4 regions of the Pantoea sp. AS142 genome follow, and region 4 is predicted to be linked to each of the others. Evidence: predicted binding sites of a transcription regulator. Region 4 holds the regulator's gene; each other region holds the start of a gene.

What was found. Region 4 encodes sigma-54, which starts transcription at its own class of promoters, with help from an activator protein. Its sites were predicted from a motif close to GTTGGCACANNTTTCGCTNT; they were not measured.
Region 1: the regulator sigma-54 is predicted to act here: its motif matches at 2,305-2,324, upstream of WFO64_RS00090 (gamma-glutamyltransferase family protein).
Region 2: the regulator sigma-54 is predicted to act here: its motif matches at 3,108-3,127, upstream of glnA (glutamate--ammonia ligase).
Region 3: the regulator sigma-54 is predicted to act here: its motif matches at 1,840-1,859, upstream of glnK (P-II family nitrogen regulator).

Annotation. Positions count from the first base shown of each region.
Region 1 covers NZ_JBBCMO010000001.1:12,492-17,823, forward strand. The annotation lists gene WFO64_RS00080 (AtzE family amidohydrolase) at 1-491, opposite strand, end outside; gene hpxX (oxalurate catabolism protein HpxX) at 488-670, opposite strand; gene WFO64_RS00090 (gamma-glutamyltransferase family protein) at 683-2,269, opposite strand; gene hpxU (MurR/RpiR family transcriptional regulator HpxU) at 2,408-3,247, shown strand; gene WFO64_RS00100 (transporter substrate-binding domain-containing protein) at 3,438-4,223, shown strand; gene WFO64_RS00105 (amino acid ABC transporter permease) at 4,234-4,902, shown strand; gene WFO64_RS00110 (amino acid ABC transporter permease) at 4,902-5,332, shown strand, end outside.
Region 2 covers NZ_JBBCMO010000013.1:97,668-102,999, reverse strand. The annotation lists gene glnG (nitrogen regulation protein NR(I)) at 1-354, opposite strand, end outside; gene glnL (nitrogen regulation protein NR(II)) at 362-1,411, opposite strand; gene glnA (glutamate--ammonia ligase) at 1,550-2,959, opposite strand; gene typA (ribosome-dependent GTPase TypA) at 3,397-5,220, shown strand.
Region 3 covers NZ_JBBCMO010000001.1:147,745-153,076, reverse strand. The annotation lists gene tesB (acyl-CoA thioesterase II) at 1-80, shown strand, start outside; gene amtB (ammonium transporter AmtB) at 129-1,415, opposite strand; gene glnK (P-II family nitrogen regulator) at 1,450-1,788, opposite strand; gene WFO64_RS00760 (SmdB family multidrug efflux ABC transporter permease/ATP-binding protein) at 2,046-3,821, opposite strand; gene WFO64_RS00755 (SmdA family multidrug ABC transporter permease/ATP-binding protein) at 3,814-5,332, opposite strand, start outside.
Region 4 covers NZ_JBBCMO010000004.1:146,118-151,449, forward strand. The annotation lists gene kdsC (3-deoxy-manno-octulosonate-8-phosphatase KdsC) at 1-43, shown strand, start outside; gene lptC (LPS export ABC transporter periplasmic protein LptC) at 40-612, shown strand; gene lptA (lipopolysaccharide ABC transporter substrate-binding protein LptA) at 587-1,138, shown strand; gene lptB (LPS export ABC transporter ATP-binding protein) at 1,144-1,869, shown strand; gene rpoN (RNA polymerase factor sigma-54) at 1,918-3,351, shown strand; gene hpf (ribosome hibernation promoting factor) at 3,373-3,660, shown strand; gene ptsN (PTS IIA-like nitrogen regulatory protein PtsN) at 3,813-4,292, shown strand; gene rapZ (RNase adapter RapZ) at 4,340-5,194, shown strand; gene npr (PTS phosphocarrier protein NPr) at 5,191-5,332, shown strand, end outside.

The sequences.
Region 1 (5,332 bases), on a different contig from region 4:
GCCACCGCGGCGGCTGAACCGCCTGACGAGCCGCCCGCCACGCGGCTTAGATCGCGCGGATTGTGCGTCGCACCATAGTGGCTGTTTTCGGTGGTAAAACCATAAGCGTAGGCATCCATGTTCAGCATGCCCGACAGCAGTGCGCCAGCGTGATGCAGCTTATCGACGGCGAACGCATCCGCGCGTGCCGCAGGTCGATCGCTGAACAGGCTGGCTCCTGCCAGCGTGCTGTGGCCCGCCACATCAAACAGGTTTTTCACCGCATAGGGGATGCCCGCCAGTGGTGGCAGCGTCTCGCCGCGCTGCCGCTGCGCATCAAGCGCTGCGGCCTCTTTTAACATGCGCGGGCCCGTCACTTCCGTCCAGGCATTCAGCGCGGGATTATTCTGCTCAATGGCCTGCAGCGTGCTCTTTGCCACTTCCAGCGCGCTGATCTCACCCTGCTGGATCGCCTGCTGCAGGGTCTGAATCGAAACGTCACCTAACCTCATGCCTGGTATACTCCCGCCACTTCAAGCCGGTCACCCAGCGGAAACGCCATCAGCGGCGCAGCCATCTCCGCGAGACGCGACAGCTGGATCAGCAGTTCAGCGCGGCGGGCGTCATCCAGTTCCAGTTGCAGGATCTGCTCCATATGGCCGATGTAACTGGCCCAGTCGTGTTGATTCATGATTCGCTCCTGTTAAAAACCGGCGGCGCTGCCGTTACTGCGCGGATCGCTCGCGCCTTCAAACATGCCGTTGCGGTGGCGCACTATAGCGCCAGCATGGCCCACGGATTCGCTGAAGTCCGGCAGCTGTTGCACCTCATGGCCCCATTCGCGCAGTTGTTCGACCGTTTCGGCGGAAAAGCGGCCTTCCAGTTTCAGCGAGTCTGATGATTGCCCCCAGGTTCGGCCCAGCAGCCAGCGCGGCGCACTGACCGCCTGTTGTAACGGCAGGCCCTGAATCACATGGCGGGTAAAAATCGCTGCCTGGGTCTGCGGCTGGCCATCTCCGCCCATCGCGCCATACACCAGCGTGCGGCCATCCTTCAGGCGGGCGGCAGCGGGATTCAGGGTATGAAACGGCTGCTTACCAGGCACCAAAGCCAGTAAATGTTCAGGGTCCAAACTGAAAGCGGCGCCACGGTTCTGCCAGGTGATGCCCGTGCCGGGCAGCACCACACCGCTGCCAAACTCGTGGTAGATGCTCTGAATAAAGGATACGGCCAGACCGCTGCTGTCCATCACGCCCATCCAGACCGTGTCGCCTGGCCCGCGACCGCTACCCCAGGCGGCGGCTTCTCCATCGGCGATCTGGCTGGCGAGCGTGGCGAGGTGATCGCCATCCAGCAGCGCCTGTAAATCTTCCGTAACGTAGCGCGGATCGGTAATGTGCTTATCGCGCAGCGCAAACGCTTTTTTGGTGGCTTCAACAATGCGATGCACCGTCTGAGCGTCGTCAGCGTCCGCCATTTCAAGCCGATCGGTGATGCCGAGGATTGCCAGCGATACCATGCCCTGAGTCGGCGGGGTGATATTCCAGATGTCGCCTTCGCTGTGGGAGAGATGCAGCGGCGTCGCGCGACGGGCGCGATGCTGTTGCAGATCGGCCAGCGTCACCGGCATGCCCAGCACTGCCATCTCACTGGCCAGATGCTGAGCCAGCGGACCGCGATAAAAGCTGTCGAGTCCCTGTTCAGTGAGCTGAGTTAGGGTATTCGCCAGCGCGGGCTGGGTAAAACGGCTGCCTGGCTGCGGCACATCGCCGTCGGGCATAAAGGTGGCGCTGAAGCCAGGTTGATGCTGCAACTCACTGCGAAAGGTCCTGGTGGCGGCAGTCTGTGAAGCGGTCACCGGAATTCCATCGGCGGCATAGCGAATCGCATCCCGCAGCAGGCGTGCCAGCGGCAGCGGCGGGGTGCCCATCTCGGCAGAGAGGGTTAGTGCTTCCTGCCAGCCGCTGACCGTACCGGCCACGGTCAGCGCGGCTTTCGGCCCGCGATGCGGGATCTTCAGGTGATCGGCATAAAAATCACGGTGAGCCAGCGAACCGGCTGCGCCGCTGGCGTCAATAGCGACAGGATCACCGCCGGGCGGCAAAATCAGCCAGAAGCCATCGCCGCCCAGTCCGTTCATATGCGGGTAGACCACGGCGATGGTCGAGGCGGCGGCCACCATCGCTTCAATGGCGTTACCGCCATCACGCAGCACCGCGAGTGCGCTTTCGCTCGCCAGATGGTGCGGCGCCACCGCCATTCCCTGCGGGGCCATATTGCTTTGAATCATCTTTTTCTCGTTCTTCGGGTGACAGAATCCATAACAAAGCAAGAGCTGTTCCAGTTTTCATGCTCAGCTGACAATGCGCCGCTTAACCTGGCGTAAATTGTGCTAGCTTCTGCTGAAACAAAAGTTACAGGACGCCTTATGAAACAGCTTGATGAACGACTCAGAAGTCACTATCCCCAGCTCTCTCCGCAGGAGCAGCGTATTGCCGACTTCGTGTTTGACCACTTCGATGACCTGATCAGCTACAACAGCGCCGAGCTGGCGCGGCTCAGTGGCGTGTCGAAAGCCACGGTCAGTCGGCTTTTTAAGCGTCTGGGCTACGAGAAGTACAAGGATATGCGAGATGAGTTACGCATCCTGCGCCAGAGTGGCATGCCGCTGACCGACAACCGTGATGCCGTGCAGGGCAATACGCTGCTGGCGCGCCACTATAAGCAGGAGATGGCTAACCTGACGCAGTGGGTGAACGGCCTGGATGCCCGGCACTTTAATGACGTTATTCAGCAGCTGGCGCAGGCAAAACGCGTCTTTATTGTCGGCATGCGCAACGCCTATCCAGTGGCGCTGCATCTGCGACAACAGCTGGTGCAGGCGCGTTCAGAGGTGCATATCCTGCCGCAGCCAGGTCAGACGCTGGCTGAAGAAATGGTGGACATCACGCAGGATGATATGGTGATAGTGATGGCGTTCCGTCGTCGTCCCCGCATCATTCGCCCGCTGATGCTGCAGTTGCAGGCGGCCGGTATCCCGCTGCTGGCGCTGTGTGAGCCACAGGCGCAGGCGGTGATTGCGCTGGCTCGCTGGCAGCTCTGTACGCCGCTGGACAGCGTCTCCGCCTTCGACAGCTATAGTGCGGCTATGAGCCTGGTTAACCTGATAGCGAATGCCTTGCTGCACGAAATGCTGGCCCAGGGACGCCAGCGTATCCATCAGATTGCCGACCTTTACCAGCAATTTGACGAGCTGGAGCACCGTTAACAGGCACCTTTTTGGTGCTTTGCCCCCTTTCTGAGCACGCCTGCCGTGGCGTAGTCGCTCCGATTACGCCCGATTTCTGCCGAACGCTTTGCCGCTTAACCCTTTTTCTCACATGGACCGTGTTGGCACATTAGTTGCAGATTGCATATCAAAGAATCTTTTGTTTCACGTAATCTCACCGGGGTGCATAATGAAAAAAGTTTTAATAGCGGTTGCGGCAGCGGCATTACTGATGGCACAAGCGGGAAGCGCGCTGGCCGATCAACTGCAGGACATTCAGAAGCGCGGCGTGATCCGCGTGGCGGTGCCGCAGGATTTCCCGCCGTTTGGTTCGGTCGGCACGGACCTGCAGCCGCAGGGATATGACATCGACACGGCGAAATATCTGGCAAAGCAGATGAAACTTAAGTTGCAGCTGGTGCCGGTCAGCAGTGCCAACCGGGTGCCCTATCTGCAAACCGACAAGGTCGATCTGGTCATCTCCAGCATGGGTAAAAATGCGGAGCGGGAAAAAGTGATCGATTTCAGCCGCGCCTATGCGCCGTTCTTCCTGGGCGTATTTGGTCCGAAAGCTGATGAAATCAAAGCGGCGAGCGCCCTGAGCGGCAAGTCGATTGGCGTTACGCGCGGTGCGGTAGAAGATATGGTGCTCAGCGAAGTCGCACCGAAAGATGCACAGGTGAAACGCTACGAAGATAACAACACTACGTTATCTGCTTATCTTTCTGGTCAGGTGCAGTACGTTGCGACCGGCAACCTGGTGGTCGCCGCGATTGCGCGCCAGAATCCGGCCAAAGCCCCGGTGGCGCAGTTTATGCTGAAAGATTCACCCTGCTTTATCGGCCTGAAGAAAGATCAGCCTGCATTGAAAGCGAAAGTGAATGCGCTGATTGAGCAGGGCATTAAAGACGGCACGCTGAATAAACTGTCAGAAGAGTGGCTGAAAGCACCGCTGCCTGCCAACCTCGGCGCCTGAGGACGGATTCATGACCGGGCAACTTAACTTTCCCGCCCTGTGGCCCTACTGGCCGGAGCTGCTCTCCGGTCTGTGGGTCACTATACAGCTGACGCTGCTGGCGACCACCGGTGGCGTGGCGATCGGCATAGCAGGCGCGGCGCTGCGCAGCGGCAGACCCAGCTGGATGAGCCGACTGTGGGGCATCTATGTCGAGCTGATCCGCAATACGCCGTTTGTGGTGCAACTGTTCTTTATCGTTTTTGGACTGCCTGCGCTGGGACTGAAACTTACAGCCGGCGAGGCGGCACTGCTGGCGATGCTGATCAACCTTGGCGCCTACAGCACCGAGATTATCCGTGCCGGGATTCAGGTAACGCCCAAAGGGCAGTGGGAAGCGGGACGGGTGCTGGGATTAACCCGCAGCCAGACGTTTATTCGGGTGGTGCTGCCGCCCGCGCTGCAGCGCATTTATCCGGCGCTGGTGAGTCAGTGCATCATCGTGATGCTGGGCTCGTCGGTGGTGTCGCAGGTCTCCTATGAGGAGCTGACCTTCGCTGCCAACCTGATCCAGTCGCGCACCTTCTTAAGTTTTGAGGTCTATCTGGTCACCACGCTGATCTACCTGGCGTTGTCGATTGCGATGCGCCATCTGCTGCTGGCGATTGGCCGTAAATGGTTTGGAGTGCAGCCATCATGATGACGACCTTTACCGACTGGGACATCCTGCGCAACCTGCTGCTGGCCGCACGCTGGACCCTGTTGTTATCGCTGGTGGCGTTTGTCGGCGGAACGCTGGTGACGCTGCCGCTGCTATTTATGCGCCTTCTGCAACGTAAGTGGCTGACGCGCGCGGTACGGGGTTACACCGCGCTTTTTCAGGGAACGCCGCTGCTGATGCAGCTTTTCCTGGCGTTTTTCGGCGTCGGCCTGTTTGGGATTGATGTCGCCCCCTGGACGGCAGCCTCGCTGGCGCTGACCTTCTACACCAGCGCCTTTCTGGTCGATATCTGGTACGGCAGCATCCGCGCCCTGCCGAAGGGGCAGTGGGAAGCGTCGCGCTGCCTCGGCCTGACCTTTGGTCAGACGCTGTGGCGGGTGGTGGCACCGCAGGCGATCCGCATCGGTAT
Region 2 (5,332 bases), on a different contig from region 4:
AGCACGCTCTACCAGCGCAACGGCTTCATCGATATCAAACGGTTTAGGCAGGTAATCAAAGGCACCCTGCTGATAGGCGCTGACAGCGGCATCCAGATCAGAATGCGCCGTCATTATGATGACCGGAAGCATCGGGTGACGCTGTTTAATCTGTTTCAGCAGCGCCAGTCCATCCATACCGGGCATGCGAATGTCTGACAGTAAAACGTCCGGGGTTTTGGTTGAAAGGGCATCCAGCACTTCTCTTGCGCTGTCAAAGGTCGCACAGCTCAAACCGGCTCCAGTGAGCGCGCGTTCAAGCACCCAGCGGATGGAGCTATCGTCATCGACGATCCAGACTATCCCTCGTTGCATAGAAACCTCACTGGCGAATAGGCAGGTAAACCGAGAATTCGGTGTGTCCCGGCCAACTGTTAAACTCTATTTTTCCTGAATGTTGATCAATCAGGCTACGGGCGATGGAGAGGCCTAAACCGGTACCGCCTTCACGTCCGCTGACCATCGGATAAAACAGCGTATCCTGCAGCTGGGCCGGAATGCCGGGGCCATCATCTTCAATATCAATACGTGCCACCAGGCGATAACGCGAGCCGTGCAGCGTCAGCTGGAAAGCTGTGCGGGTGCGGATAACAATGGTGCCGCCATCGTCGCCCAGCGCCTGAAGCGCATTGCGGACCACATTAAGCAGCACCTGTTCGATCTGATCGGGGTCGTGCGGCAATTCCGGCAGGCTGGGATCATAATCCCGAACCAGTGAGACATTCTCCGGCAGTTCCATTGACACCAGATTGACCACCCGCTCGGCCACCTGATGAATGCTCTGGGTGATGTGCATGCCCGGCTGCTGTGGCCCTAACAGACGATCTACCAGATTCCGCAACCGGTCGGCCTGTTCAATAATCACTTTGGTATATTCGTTCAGCGAGGGATCGGGCAGGGCGCGAGATAAAAGCTGTGCCGCGCCGCGCAATCCACCCAGCGGATTTTTAATCTCATGGGCCAGGCCGCGAACCAGATCGCGAGCGGCGACCTGCTGGGCGTGCTGTAACTGCTCCTGACTGAGGCGACGCTGATTATCCATCGGCGCCATTTCCATCAGAATTAAGCCATCAGGTAACCGCTGGGCGGTCAGCGACATAATGTGTGCGCGACCATCTACCACCAGCGTGACTTCACTGTCAGTAAATCCCTGGCCAGCCTCAAGACTCTCGCGCATTACCTCGATATTCAGCGAAAAGTAGCCGGTTAACTCCGGTAACGGCGTGCCGAACAGTTTGCGTGAGCTTTGCGCCAGTAATTGCTGCGCCGCCGGGTTGGCGTAATGAATAACCAGATCGTTATCCACCAACAAAATACTGTTGATTAACGCGTTGAGAATCTGCCCTGCATCGGGCAGAGAGCCAGTTGCCATACAACGTTCCTCTGCACTAACCAGGTGCATTTTAGTCTTTAAGCCGGAAACAGGGTAAATGAACAGTGAATTCGCGGAGAAAAAAGCCCATCCGAAGATGGGCTAAAAGTTTCCACGGCAACAAAAACGTCTGACCAGTTAAACGCTGTAGTAGAGCTCAAACTCAACCGGGTGTGGCGTCATACGAACACGATCCATCTCTGCTTTACGCAGTTCGATGTAAGCATCGATCGATTCGTCAGTGAATACACCGCCGCGGGTCAGGAACTCGCGGTCTTCATTCAGTGCATTCAGCGCTTCTTCCAGAGAGCCTGCAACTTTTGGAATCTCAGCTTCTTCTTCCGGTGGCAGGTCATACAGGTTCTTGTCCATCGCATCGCCAGGATGGATTTTGTTGATGATGCCATCCAGGCCAGCCATCAGCAGTGCGGTGAAGGCCAGGTATGGGTTAGCCGCTGGATCCGGGAAGCGCGCTTCGATACGACGGGCTTTCGGGCTGGCAACAACCGGGATACGGATAGAGGCTGAACGGTTACGGGCAGAGTAAGCCAGCATAACCGGTGCTTCATAACCCGGGACCAGACGCTTGTAAGAATTGGTGGTCGGGTTCGCCAGGGCGTTGATCGCTTTAGCGTGTTTGATGATACCGCCGATGTAGAATAGCGCCATTTCAGACAGACCGCCGTACTTATCGCCGGCGAACAGGTTCTGGCCCCCTTTAGAGAGTGACATATGGCAGTGCATGCCTGAACCGTTGTCGCCAAATATCGGCTTCGGCATAAAGGTCGCGGTTTTGCCGTAAGCGTGCGCAACGTTGTGGACGACATATTTGTAGATCTGAATTTCGTCCGCTTTTTTGGTCATGGTATTGAAGCGGGTTGCCACTTCGTTCTGACCCGCCGTCGCCACTTCGTGGTGATGCGCTTCAACAACCAGGCCCATCTGCTCCATGGTCAGACACATGGCAGAACGGATATCCTGTGATGAGTCAACCGGTGGAACCGGGAAGTAGCCGCCTTTCAGCCCTGGACGGTGACCTTTGTTACCGCCTTCGTACTCTTTACCGGTGTTCCATGCCGCTTCGATATCGTCGATAGCAACGTGTGAACCAGAAGTCGAGGAACCGAAACGTATGTCATCGAACAGGAAGAATTCGGGCTCGGGTCCAAACAGCACGGTATCAGCGATGCCGGAAGAGCGCAGGAAATCTTCAGCGCGCTTAGCGATGGAGCGTGGATCGCGATCGTAACCCTGCATGGTGCCTGGCTCAAGAATGTCACAACGGATGATCAGCGTAGAGTCTTCGAAGAAAGGATCCATGACCGCCGTAGTGGCGTCAGGCATCAGCACCATGTCTGATTCGTTAATGCCTTTCCAGCCGCCGATAGACGAACCATCGAACATTTTGCCTTCTTCGAAGAAGTCAGCGTTAACCTGGTGAGCAGGTATCGTAACGTGCTGTTCTTTACCTTTGGTATCGGTAAAACGCAGGTCAACAAACTTAACTTCATGCTCGTTCATCATCGAGAGAACGTGTTCAGCGGACATACTCAACTCTCCTGGAAATGGTCTTTCATTATCTACATGGCGAGGAAACGTCGTTTCCGGCGTGTTGCGGGAAAATAACTCCCTGACCAACCTCATTCCGGTACGCTCTTCAACCGACATATGACTGGCGTTTGCGCTTATGTAAGACAAAGCGAATTCTGTGCCAACTTTTTTGATGTTGCTTAAATCGCCTTGTGATGCACCTTATTGTCATAAGGTGGCTGCACTACGATGGTTTTATTGCACCATAAAGGTGCTTTGTGATGATCCTTTGGCACTAAGTTGGTGCAAAAGACCAACTTAGTGCATTTTCTGCACCGGGAACAGAGCGAATTTGCGTCAATGCAATAAACTTGCAGTGAAAAGTGTGATCGTGTTCAGTCTTCCGCTTAATCCGTGTACAATAGCGCGCTATTTCTAATGCCTGAGGCAAAGCTGTGATCGAAAATTTGCGTAACATCGCCATCATCGCGCACGTTGACCATGGAAAGACCACCCTGGTTGACAAACTGCTGCAACAATCCGGTACTTTTGATGCCCGTACCGAAGCAACAGAGCGCGTGATGGACTCCAATGATTTGGAGAAAGAGCGTGGGATTACCATCCTCGCAAAAAACACCGCCATTAAGTGGAATGACTACCGTATCAACATCGTTGATACCCCAGGACACGCCGACTTCGGTGGTGAAGTTGAGCGCGTCATGTCCATGGTGGACTCGGTGCTGCTGGTTGTAGATGCGATGGATGGCCCTATGCCGCAAACCCGCTTCGTGACCAAAAAAGCGTTCGCGCATGGTCTGAAGCCGATTGTGGTTATCAACAAAGTAGACCGCCCTGGTGCGCGTCCGGATTGGGTTGTTGATCAGGTATTTGACCTGTTCGTTAACCTGGATGCCACTGATGAACAGCTCGACTTCCCTATCATTTTCGCCTCTGCGCTGAATGGTATTGCAGGCCTTGAGCATACCGACATGGCTGACGATATGACCCCGCTGTATCAGGCGATCGTTGACCACGTTGCGCCTCCGCAGGTTGAGGCTGACGCCCCACTGCAGATGCAAATCTCTCAGCTGGACTATAACAACTACCTGGGCGTGATCGGCATCGGCCGCATCAAACGCGGTAAAGTTAAGCCTAACCAACAAGTCACTATCATCGATAGCGAAGGCAAAACCCGTAACGGTAAAGTCGGTAAAGTCCTGACTCACCTGGGTCTTGAGCGTATCGACAGCGATCTGGCTGAAGCAGGCGATATTATTGCTATCACCGGTCTGGGCGAGCTGAACATCTCTGACACCATCTGTGATCCACAGAATGTGCAGGCGCTGCCAGCACTGAGCGTCGATGAGCCAACAGTAACCATGTTCTTCAACGTCAACACCTCACCGTTCTGCGGTAAAGAAGGTAAGTACGTGACTTCACGTCAGATCCTTGAGCGTTTGAATAAAGAACTGGTTCACAACGTGGCACTGCGCGTTGAAGAAACCGAAGATGCTGACGCGTTCCGCGTATCAGGTCGTGGTGAGCTTCATCTGTCAGTTCTGATCGAAAACATGCGTCGTGAAGGTTTCGAACTGGCGGTATCCCGTCCGAAAGTTATCTTCCGCGAAATCGATGGCCGTAAACAAGAGCCATTCGAGAACGTGACGCTGGATATCGAAGAGAATAACCAGGGTTCAGTCATGCAAGCCATGGGTGAGCGTAAGGGCGATCTGAAAAATATGGATCCGGATGGTAAAGGCCGCGTACGTCTCGACTACGTGATCCCAAGCCGTGGCCTGATCGGCTTCCGTAACGAATTCATGACCATGACTTCCGGTACCGGTCTGCTCTACTCGACCTTCAGCCACTACGATGATATTCGTGCGGGTGATGTAGGCCAGCGTCAGAACGGCGTACTGATCTCTAACGGTCAGGGTAAAGCGGTTGCGTTTGCACTGTTCAGCCTGCAGGACCGCGGTAAGCTGTTCCTGGGTCACGGTGCAGAAGTCTATGAAGGCCAGATCATCGGTATTCACAGCCGTTCTAACGACCTGACAGTTAACTGTCTGACCGGTAAGAAACTGACCAACATGCGTGCTTCAGGTACTGATGAAGCCACGACGCTGGTTCCGCCAATCAAGATGACTCTTGAGCAGGCGATCGAGTTCATCGATGATGACGAACTGGTAGAAGTTACACCACAGTCAGTGCGTATCCGTAAACGTCACCTGACTGAAAACGACCGTAAACGTGCATCACGTGGTCCTAAAGACGCATAATTGTGTTTTTAAACAATAAAGAGCCCCGCATGCGGGGCTTTTTTTTGCCTGAAATTCCGGCTTCTCCAGCCGGGCCAGCGAATATTCGTGTGTTATGCCGCGCTTTTTACCC
Region 3 (5,332 bases), on a different contig from region 4:
GCGGCGAGTTTTACAATCAGCAGGGTGTGCTGGTGGCTTCAACGGTTCAGGAAGGGGTGATGCGTCTGCGCAGCGAATAAAAAAAGGGGGCGATTGCTCGCCCCCGATTGTTCTTCAGTGTCCACCCATTACTGGTTGTAAGCGTTCTCGCCGTGGCTATTTACATCCAGACCTTCACGTTCATGCTCTTCCGGCACACGCAGACCGACAATCAGGTCAGCCAGCTTGAAGCCGATGAAGGCGACAACGCCCGACCAGACGATAGTCAGCCCCACGCTGAAGAGTTGTACCCAGACCTGATGGCCCATGGTTACGCCCTGAGCATACCCGACGCCGCCCAGTGAAGAGGAGGCAAACACGCCAGTCAGGATACAGCCGACAATGCCGCACACGCCATGCACGCCGAACACATCGCAGGGGTCGTCCACACGCAGCCATTTTTTCAGGGTAGTCACGCCCCACAATCCCGCCAGGCCGCCGACCAGGCCAATGATTAATGCACCGCCCACGCCGACATAACCACAAGCTGGCGTAATCGCCACCAGTCCGGCAATAAAGCCTGAACAGGCACCCAGCAGTGAAGGCTTACCACGAACCGCCCACTCGCCAAAGGTCCATGACAACACCGCGCCCGCTGTGGCGACAACAGTGTTCAGGAAGGCCAGCGCCGCGATTTCATTTGCTGCAGAAGCAGAACCGGCATTAAAACCGAACCAGCCGACATAGAGAATGGCGGTGCCGGTGAAGACCATCGGCAGGTTATGTGGTTTGAATGCCTCTTTACCAAAGCCAGCACGTTTGCCAACCAGATAAGCACCCACCAACCCCGCCACAGCAGCGTTAATATGCACCACGGTGCCACCTGCAAAGTCCAGAGCGCCATCCTGTGCCAGGAAACCGCCTGCCCACACCATGTGCGCGATTGGCAGGTAAGCCAGTGTCAGCCAGACACCGACAAAAATCAGTACGGCAGAGAAACGGATGCGTTCTGCAATGGCACCAACGATCAGACCCACCGTAATACAGGCAAAGGAAGCCTGGAATGCCACGTGGATATATTGATAGAAGCTGCCCATAACGGCGGTGAGTTGAATATTTTTCAACATTGCCCAGCCAAAGCCACCAAAGAAAGCGTTGCCTTCACTGAACGCCAGTGAATAGCCATAAACCATCCACAAAACGCACACCAGTGAGAAGGTGACAGCAACCTGCGTCAGCATTGACAGGACGTTTTTGCCTCGAATCAAACCGCCGTAAAACAATGCAATACCTGGAATTGACATAAACAGCACCAGCGCGGTGCAAATCATCATAAATGCATTATCAGCCTTGTCCGCAACGGCAGGCGCTGCCATCGCGAGTGAGGGTAACAGTGCCAGGCTGGTGAGGCCCAACTTAGCGAAAATTCTATTCATTTTTATTCCATCCCTTCACAGTACTGAGTCTTAATTACAGAGCGGCTTCGTCGGTTTCGCCGGTACGAATACGGATGACGCGCTGCAGTTCAGCCACGAAAATTTTACCGTCGCCAATTTTACCGGTGTAAGCCGCTTTACTGATGACATCCACCACTTCGTCTAACTGATCGTCGGCAATAGCGATATCAATTTTGACCTTCGGGAGGAAGTTCACGCTGTACTCTGCGCCACGATAGAGTTCTGCATGGCCTTTCTGACGGCCAAAACCTTTCACTTCGGAGACAGTCAGTCCCTGAATGCCGATAGAGGATAAAGCTTCACGTACATCCTCCAGCTTAAATGGCTTAATTACGACGGTAACCAGCTTCATTGGATCCCCTCCAGCGAGTAAATAGGTAACGTTTACGGACACGCAGGGATATAAGCAAAGCCTGTGCCAGAGTGTAAAACTGTCGTTAATCAGTTATTCAGGCGAGACATGACAAGGGATGTTTTATAGGAGTACTGCAACAGGGTTAACTTGTGGCAGGGATTGCAGCGGAGGAGTGCACCCCTTTGGTGCCACAGGCATCAAAAGAGTGCGTTAGTACAGATTATTCCGAGAAAGATGTGCAAAAAAGGTGCAACTTAGCTTTCAGTTGTTATCGTCACGCCCGACGCCAGTTCATCACCTGCCTGCTGCAGCTGATACATCTGCCAGTAACGTCCCTGCATCGCCAGCAGTTGTTGATGGGTGCCTTGCTCAACCACTCGACCGCGATGCAGCACCAGAATTTTGTCCGCTTCAGTAATCGTTGAGAGTCGGTGAGCAATCACCACCAGCGTGCTGTGCTGGCGAAGCGTCGTCAGCGTCTGCTGAATGGCCTGCTCAGTACCGGAGTCGATATTAGCCGTCGCCTCGTCAAGGATCAGTATCTGCGGCAGATCAACCAGCACCCGGGCTAGCGCCAGCAACTGCTTCTGCCCAACCGACAGATTGTTGCCCTGCTCGCCCAACCGGGTATGAACACCCTCCGGTAGGGCATGCGCCAGCGGAGCCAGCTGCACCTGTTCCAGCACTGTCCAGATGGCCTCATCGCTAATGTTGCGGCCCAGCCGGACATTCGCCAGCAGTGTATCGGCCAGCACCACCGGATCCTGCTGCACCATCGCGATACCGCGTCGCAGCACGGCATGGCTCAGCTCGCCAATGGGTCGGTCATCAATACGGATTTCGCCACGCGTCACCGGGTAGTAACCCATTAACAGGTTAGCCAGGGTGCTTTTGCCGCTGCCGGTATGTCCCACCAGCGCCACAAACTCACGCGGTGCGACCTCAAGATTGATATCACTCAGCACATCACGGTTTTCACGGTAAGCAAAACTCAAATTGTGCAGGGCGATATGACCTGATGCCAGTGGCTGCTCATCGGCACCATACTGCTGCTGCGCGGCATCCATCAGCTCAAAGATACGCTCGCCTGAAACTACCGCCTGCTGCAGCATCGATTGCTGAGTAGTCAACTCAATCAACGGCTCATTCAGGCGACCCAGGTAAGTAATAAAGGCATACAGCACACCCACTTCAAACACGCCAGGCACTGAGAAACTAAACAGGATCAACAGCCCGCACAGCACCATTGCTGAAAACAGACTCAACAGCGGACGCAGCAGAAAGCCATCAAGACGCAGCGTTTCCATTCGTGCCAGATAGTGAGAGCGGCTCGCTTCGCCCATCCGCTCACCAAATCGCGCCTGCTGACGAAACTGCTGAATCACGCTCATCCCGCTGATCACTTCGTTAAAGCCATTATTGATGTCTGCCAGATAGCTGCGAACCCGGCGCGCAATCGGTGTGCTGTAGCGCTGATAGATAAACATCACCACCAGTACCAGCGGGAAAATCATCATCGCCACCAGCGCCATTCGCCAGTCAAGGCTGAACATCGCCACCATCATCGCGCCAACCAGTGCGGCGCTGCGCAGCACAGTTGAAACCACCGTGACATAGAGATCGCGGACCACTTCCGTATCGTTAGTTACACGCGAAATAATCTGCCCGACCGGCTGAGTATCAAAAGCGCTCAGGGGCTGACAGAGGGCGGCATTCATCACATCACTGCGTAACTGCTGTACCACACCGATAGCAGTACGGTTGAACAACAGCGCCTGCCAGTAGTGCAGCGCGGCGGCCAGCAGCTGAAGCAGGATAAAACTAACTACAAGCCCCGCGACCAGCCCCCAGGGCATCTGATGTTTCGCCACCAGATTATCGATAAAGTAGCTGACCAGCACCGGACCGGTCACTTCAGCCGCGGCAGCGATCCACAGCATGGCTACCGCCAGCGACAGGGATTTACGCCATGGCTTACCGTAGCTCAGCAGGCGCTTCAGGGTAGGCCACAAGCGTGCAGACTTAGCCATGCGGCACTCCTTTCTCATTTTCATCATCATCCAGCGCTGCTTCCAGTTGCTGGTAACGGTACATATCACGATACCAGCCAGCATGGGCGGTCAGCGCGTCGTGGTCGCCTCGCTGAGCCACGCTGCCTTGCTGCAGCACCAGAATTTCACTGGCTTCCGTCAGCGCCGATAGGCGGTGCGCGCTGATAATCAGCGTTCGACCCTGCCCCCAGATGCGCAGGTTATGCAGGATTTCGTGTTCGGTACGCCCATCCACCGCAGAAAGCGCATCGTCCAGAATCAGAATTTCGGCATTCAGCAGCAGCGCCCGGGCAATCGAAAGACGCTGCTTCTGTCCACCTGACAGCATCACACCACGCTCCCCGACTTCCGTTTCATAGCCCTTCGGCAGACGCAGGATATCGTCATGAACACAGGCCAGCGTGGCGGCATGTTCAATCTCCTGCTGGGTTGCGCCTGGTTTCCCCAGCGCAATATTGTTCGCCACACTGTCTGAGAATAGGAACGGTGTCTGGCTGACCACGGCCAGACGGCTGCGCCAGCTATCCAGCCGCAGCTGCGGCAGCGGGATCTGATGATAACGGATGTCGCCCTGCTGAATATCAAAGTGGCGCTGAATCAGGCTGAGCAGTGTACTTTTGCCACTGCCAGTTGGCCCGCACAGCCCCAGCATCTGGCCGGGTTTCAGCTGGAAGCTGACATCGCTTAACACCGGGCCAGCGCTGGCCGGATAGTGAAAGGCGCGAATCGCTACCTGCAGCGTGCCCGGTTCAGGTGGCAGTGAATTATCGCCATCTTCCACCGCTGGCGCTTCCGCCAGCAGCGCGCCGATGCGGCTCCAGGCGGCGCTGCCGCGTTCAACAATATTAAACATCCACGCTAGCGCCAGCATTGGCCAGATCATCAGGCCGAGATACATCACAAAGCTGGTAAGTTGCCCCAGCGTCATCTGATCATGCCACACCAGCCAGCTGCCGCCGCCAATCGCCAACAGGTTTGAGAAGCCGATAGCGATATAGATAGTGGGATCGAAACGGGCATCGATCCGCGCCACGCGCAGGTTTTTTTCACCGGTATCACGGGCGATGTCAGAAAATTGCTGCGACTGATGCTGTTCCAGACCAAAGGATTTAATCATTCGGATGCTGGTCAGGCTCTCCTGTGTCTGATCGTTCAGGCTGGAGAATGCCGCCTGTGCCAGCTTAAAGCGGTGGTGCAACTGATTACCGCAGCGATGGATCACGATTGCCATAATGGGCATCGGCACCAGCGCAAGCAGTGTCAGCTGCCAGCTGATCTGAGTACTCATCACCAGCAATACCATGCAGCCCATTACCAGCGAGTCGACCAGCGTCAGTACGCCTTCCCCAGCGGCAAACACCACCCGATCCACGTCGTTAGTGGCGCGCGCAATCAGATCGCCGGTGCGGTGACGCAAATAAAATGCTGGTTGCTGACGACTCAACTGGCGATAAAAATCTTCGCGCAGTTCAACCGCCAGCTGGTAAGAA
Region 4 (5,332 bases):
GGCGCAGAACAAATTTGAGGATGCCAAAGGGCAATCAGTATGAGTAAAAGCAGGCGTTGGATAACGCTGATTCTGACCTTGATTGCACTGGTTTTGATCGGCTGGAATCTTACTAAGCAGGATGACGATGGCACGCCAGTCGGGACGGGCAGTCAGTCGCCGACCTATACCAGTGCTGATTCACACACTGTGGTTTACAACCCGCAGGGCGCGTTGTCATATAAACTGGTCTCTGACAAAGTGACCTATTTCTCGGATGATGAACTGAGCTGGTTCGAAAATCCGGTGATGACCACCTTTGATGAGAACAAAATCCCCACCTGGACGTTACGCGCGGATAAAGCAAAGCTCACCAAAGATCGTATGCTTTATCTTTATGGCCATGTTGAGCTGAATACGCTGACGCAGGATTCTCAGCTTGAGCGCATCAAAACAGATAATGCACAGATCAATCTTGTCACTCAGGACGTTACTTCTGATGACCAGGTGACATTGTATGGCCGCAGTTTTAACTCCACCGGCATGAAAATGCGCGGCAATTTACGGACAAAAAACGCCGAGTTAATCGAGAAGGTCAAAACCTCTTATGAAATTCAAAATGAACAAAAATAGCCTGAAGCTTTTACTGGCCAGCATGTTGCTGGTAACCAGCGTTCCGGCGCTGGCCCTGACCGGTGACTCGGACAAGCCCGTCAATATTGACTCGCAAAATCAGGCGCTGGACTTACAAGGCAATGTCGCGACCTTTACCGGCAATGTCATCGTGACGCAGGGCTCAATCAAAATCACGGCAGATAAAGTCGTGGTGACCCGCCCGGGCGGCGACAGTAAGAAAACCATCGTTGACGCCTATGGTAACCCCGCCACCTTCTATCAGATGCAGGATAGCGGCAAGCCGGTTCAGGGCCATGCCTCAAAACTGCACTATGAACTGGCTAACGATTTCGTTGAACTGACTGGCAATGCTTTCATTGAGCAGCAGGACAGCAACATCAAAGGCGATCGTATTACCTACCTGGTGAAAGAGCAGAAAATGCAGGCTTACAGTCAGGGCCAGAACAAGCGCGTCACTACGGTACTGGTGCCGTCGCAACTTCAGGATAAAGGTTCGTCCAACAGCGGAAAGAAGAGTAACTGATAGCTATGGCCACATTAATCGCAGAAAACCTGGCGAAGGCATATAAAGGCCGTCGCGTGGTAGAAGATGTCAGTCTGCAGGTAAAATCCGGTGAGATTGTCGGCTTGCTTGGGCCGAACGGTGCCGGTAAAACTACCACCTTTTACATGGTGGTGGGCATTGTGCCGCGTGACGCTGGCCGCATTATTATTGATGATGAAGATATCAGCATCCTGCCGCTGCATGCGCGTGCGCGTCGTGGCATCGGCTATCTGCCGCAGGAGGCATCCATTTTCCGTCGCCTCAGCGTCTACGATAACCTGATGGCGGTACTGCAGATTCGTGATGATCTGACCGAAGAGCAACGCCAGGATCGCGCCCGTGAACTGATGGAGGAGTTTCACATCGAGCACCTGCGCGACAGCATGGGTCAGGCGCTTTCAGGTGGTGAGCGGCGTCGTGTTGAGATTGCGCGCGCGCTGGCTGCCAATCCTAAGTTTATTCTGCTGGATGAACCTTTTGCCGGTGTTGACCCCATATCCGTAATCGACATTAAGAAGATCATTGAGCATCTGCGTGACAGCGGCCTCGGCGTGCTGATTACCGACCACAACGTGCGCGAAACACTAGCGGTCTGTGAGCGGGCTTATATCGTTAGCCAGGGCCATCTGATTGCGCATGGCACACCCAATGAAATTCTTGCGGATGAGCAGGTTAAGCGGGTTTATTTGGGTGAAGAGTTCAGACTCTGATAAGGTGTCGTTAATACCGATGTTTACCTGGGAACTACCATCCTGTCTATGAAGCAAGGTTTACAACTCAGGTTCAGCCAACAGCTGGCAATGACTCCACAGTTGCAGCAGGCAATTCGTCTGCTGCAACTCTCCACGCTTGAACTCCAGCAGGAGTTACAGCTTGCACTGGAAAGTAATCCGCTGCTTGAGCAGACTGACCTGCATGAAGAGATCGATTCCCGGGAATCTTCGGAGGCTGAGACGCTGGATACACGCGAAGCGCTTGAGCAGAAAGAGATGCCCGATGAACTGCCACTGGATGCCACCTGGGATGAGATCTACACTGCTGGCACGCCTTCCGGAACCGGCACCGATTATCAGGATGATGAGTTACCGGTTTATCAAGGTGAAACCACGCAGTCACTGCAGGATTATCTGATGTGGCAGGTCGGACTGACGCCTTTCAGCGATACCGATCGCGCCATTGCCACCTCGATTGTCGATGCTATTGATGACACGGGATATCTTACCGTTTCGCTTGAGGAGATCCTCGACAGTATCGGCAATGATGAACTCGAAGTGGATGAAGTTGAAGCGGTGCTGAAACGCATCCAGCGCTTTGACCCGATTGGTGTCGGCGCGCGCGATCTGCGTGACTGTCTGCTTGTCCAGCTTTCACAATATGCGCCCGAAACGCCGATGCTGGCAGAAGCGCGCCTGATCGTCAGTGACCATCTCGACCTGCTGGCAAATCACGATTTTCGTAGCCTGATGCGGGTGACACGCCTCAAAGAAGAGGTGCTGAAAGAAGCGATGCTGCTGATTCAGTCGCTGGATCCGCGTCCTGGTCAGTCGATCAATACCAGCGAACCGGAATATGTCATTCCCGATGTGCTGGTGCGTAAGGTTGGCAGCCGCTGGACAGTTGAACTCAACGCCGATAGCCTGCCTCGCCTCAAGATCAATCAGCACTATGCCGCAATGGGTGGTGCAACGCGCAACGATAGCGACAGCCAGTTCATTCGCAGTAACCTGCAGGAAGCCCGCTGGCTGATTAAAAGTCTTGAAAGCCGTAATGATACGCTGCTGAAAGTGACGCGCTGTATTGTTGAGCAGCAGCAGGCTTTTTTCGAGCAGGGTGAAGAATTTATGCGCCCCATGGTGCTGGCGGATATTGCCCAGGCCGTTGAGATGCACGAATCGACCATTTCCCGAGTTACCACGCAGAAGTATCTGCACAGCCCGCGTGGCATTTTTGAACTGAAGTACTTTTTCTCCAGTCACGTTAATACGGAAGGTGGCGGCGAAGCCTCCTCGACCGCAATCCGTGCCCTGGTGAAGAAATTAATTTCGGCGGAAAATCCAGCCAAACCCTTGAGCGACAGTAAACTGACCTCCATGTTATCTGTTCAGGGGATTATGGTGGCACGGCGAACCGTCGCCAAATATCGTGAGTCTTTATCCATCCCGCCATCGAACCAGCGTAAACAGCTGGTTTGACAGAAATGAGAAGGAAGACCTATGCAGCTGAACCTGACCGGGCAACATGTTGAAATCACCGCACCTCTGCGTGAATTCGTCAGCGGTAAATTTGCCAAATTGGAACACTATTTTGAACATATCAATCAGGTCTATATTGTCCTGAAAGTTGAAAAAGTCACCCAAGTGGCTGACGCAACACTACATGTTAACGGTGGCGAGCTGCACGCCACATCGGAAGCGGAAGATATGTATGCGGCAATTGATGGGCTGATTGATAAGCTCGCCCGTCAGCTGACCAAACACAAAGATAAACTGAAAAAACACTAACCTTCACGCTAGCTACGCGCGCCTGGCGCGCAGAGCCGACAGGATGGGGCGGATAATCCGCCCCGTTTTGTCATCTAAGCAAGTGCCGTTTGTCACAAGTGTCAAGACGCGCTGGCGGTGAACGGCCTGGTGAACACGCAAGTGAAACGATAATGAACAACGATCTCACACTGGAATTGAGCACAGTGCTTTCGCCAGACTGCACCCGCAGCGGTGTACACTGCCAGAGCAAAAAACGTGCGCTGGAAATCATTAGCGAATTGGCCGCTAAGCAGCTCAACCTGCCGCACCAGACGCTTTTCGAAGCGATCCTGACCCGCGAACGCATGGGCAGTACCGGTATTGGTAACGGGATAGCTATCCCTCATGGCAAGCTGGAAGAAGATACGCTGCGTGCGGTTGGTGTGTTTATCAGCCTCGAACAGCCGATTGCGTTTGATGCCGTCGATAACCAGCCGGTCGATCTGTTGTTTGCCTTACTGGTACCGGCTGACCAGTGCAAAACCCATCTGCACACCCTTTCACTGGTGGCAAAGCGTCTGGCAGATAAAACGGTTTGTCGTCGTCTGCGTGCTGCGCAGAGCGATGAAGAGCTTTATGCCATTATTACGGAAGTCCAGACAGAGCAGTAACGCGTCTTTACCGGCCGGTTGCCGGTTTTAAAACGGGAGAGAAGGTCATGGTGCTGATGATCGTGAGCGGTCGTTCAGGCTCGGGGAAGTCAGTGGCGCTCCGTGCGCTGGAAGATATGGGGTTCTACTGCGTTGATAACCTGCCGGTCGTTCTGCTGCCTGAGTTAGCTAACTCGCTGGCCGAGCGCAATATTTCGGCGGCGGTCAGCATTGACGTTCGTAATATGCCTGAATCCCCGGAAATTTTTGAAACCGCGCTGAATAATTTGCCTGATACATTTTCACCTCAGCTGCTGTTTCTCGACGCCGATCGCAACACCCTGATTCGCCGGTACAGCGATACGCGCCGTCTGCATCCCCTCTCCAGCAAAAACCTGTCGCTGGAAAGTGCCATTGATGAAGAGAGCGATCTGCTGGAGCCGCTGCGTTCGCGTGCCGATCTGATCATCGATACCTCAGAGATGTCGGTGCATGAGCTGGCAGAGATGCTGCGTACCCGCCTGCTGGGTAAGCGTGAACGTGAGCTGACCATGGTGTTTGAATCCTTTGGCTTCAAACATGGCATTCCTATTGATGCCGACTATGTGTTTGACGTGCGCTTTCTGCCTAATCCCCACTGGGATCCCAAGCTGAGGCCGATGACCGGCCTTGATCGCCCTGTGGCGGCATTCCTTGATCGCCATACTGAAGTGCATAATTTTATCTACCAGACACGCAGCTATCTTGAACTCTGGCTGCCGATGCTGGAGACCAACAATCGTAGCTATCTTACCGTGGCGATTGGCTGTACCGGCGGTAAACACCGCTCAGTCTATATCGCAGAACAGCTGGCGGATTACTTCCGTTCGCGCGGTAAGAATGTACAGTCACGCCATCGTACGCTGGAAAAGCGCAAATCATGACCGTCAGACAAACTGTAGAAATCAAAAATAAACTGGGGATGCACGCACGTCCGGCAATGAAGTTGTTTGAGCTGGTGCAGAGCTTTGAGGCCGAAGTGTTGCTGCGTAATGAAGCAGGCACGGAAGCCGAAGCCAGCA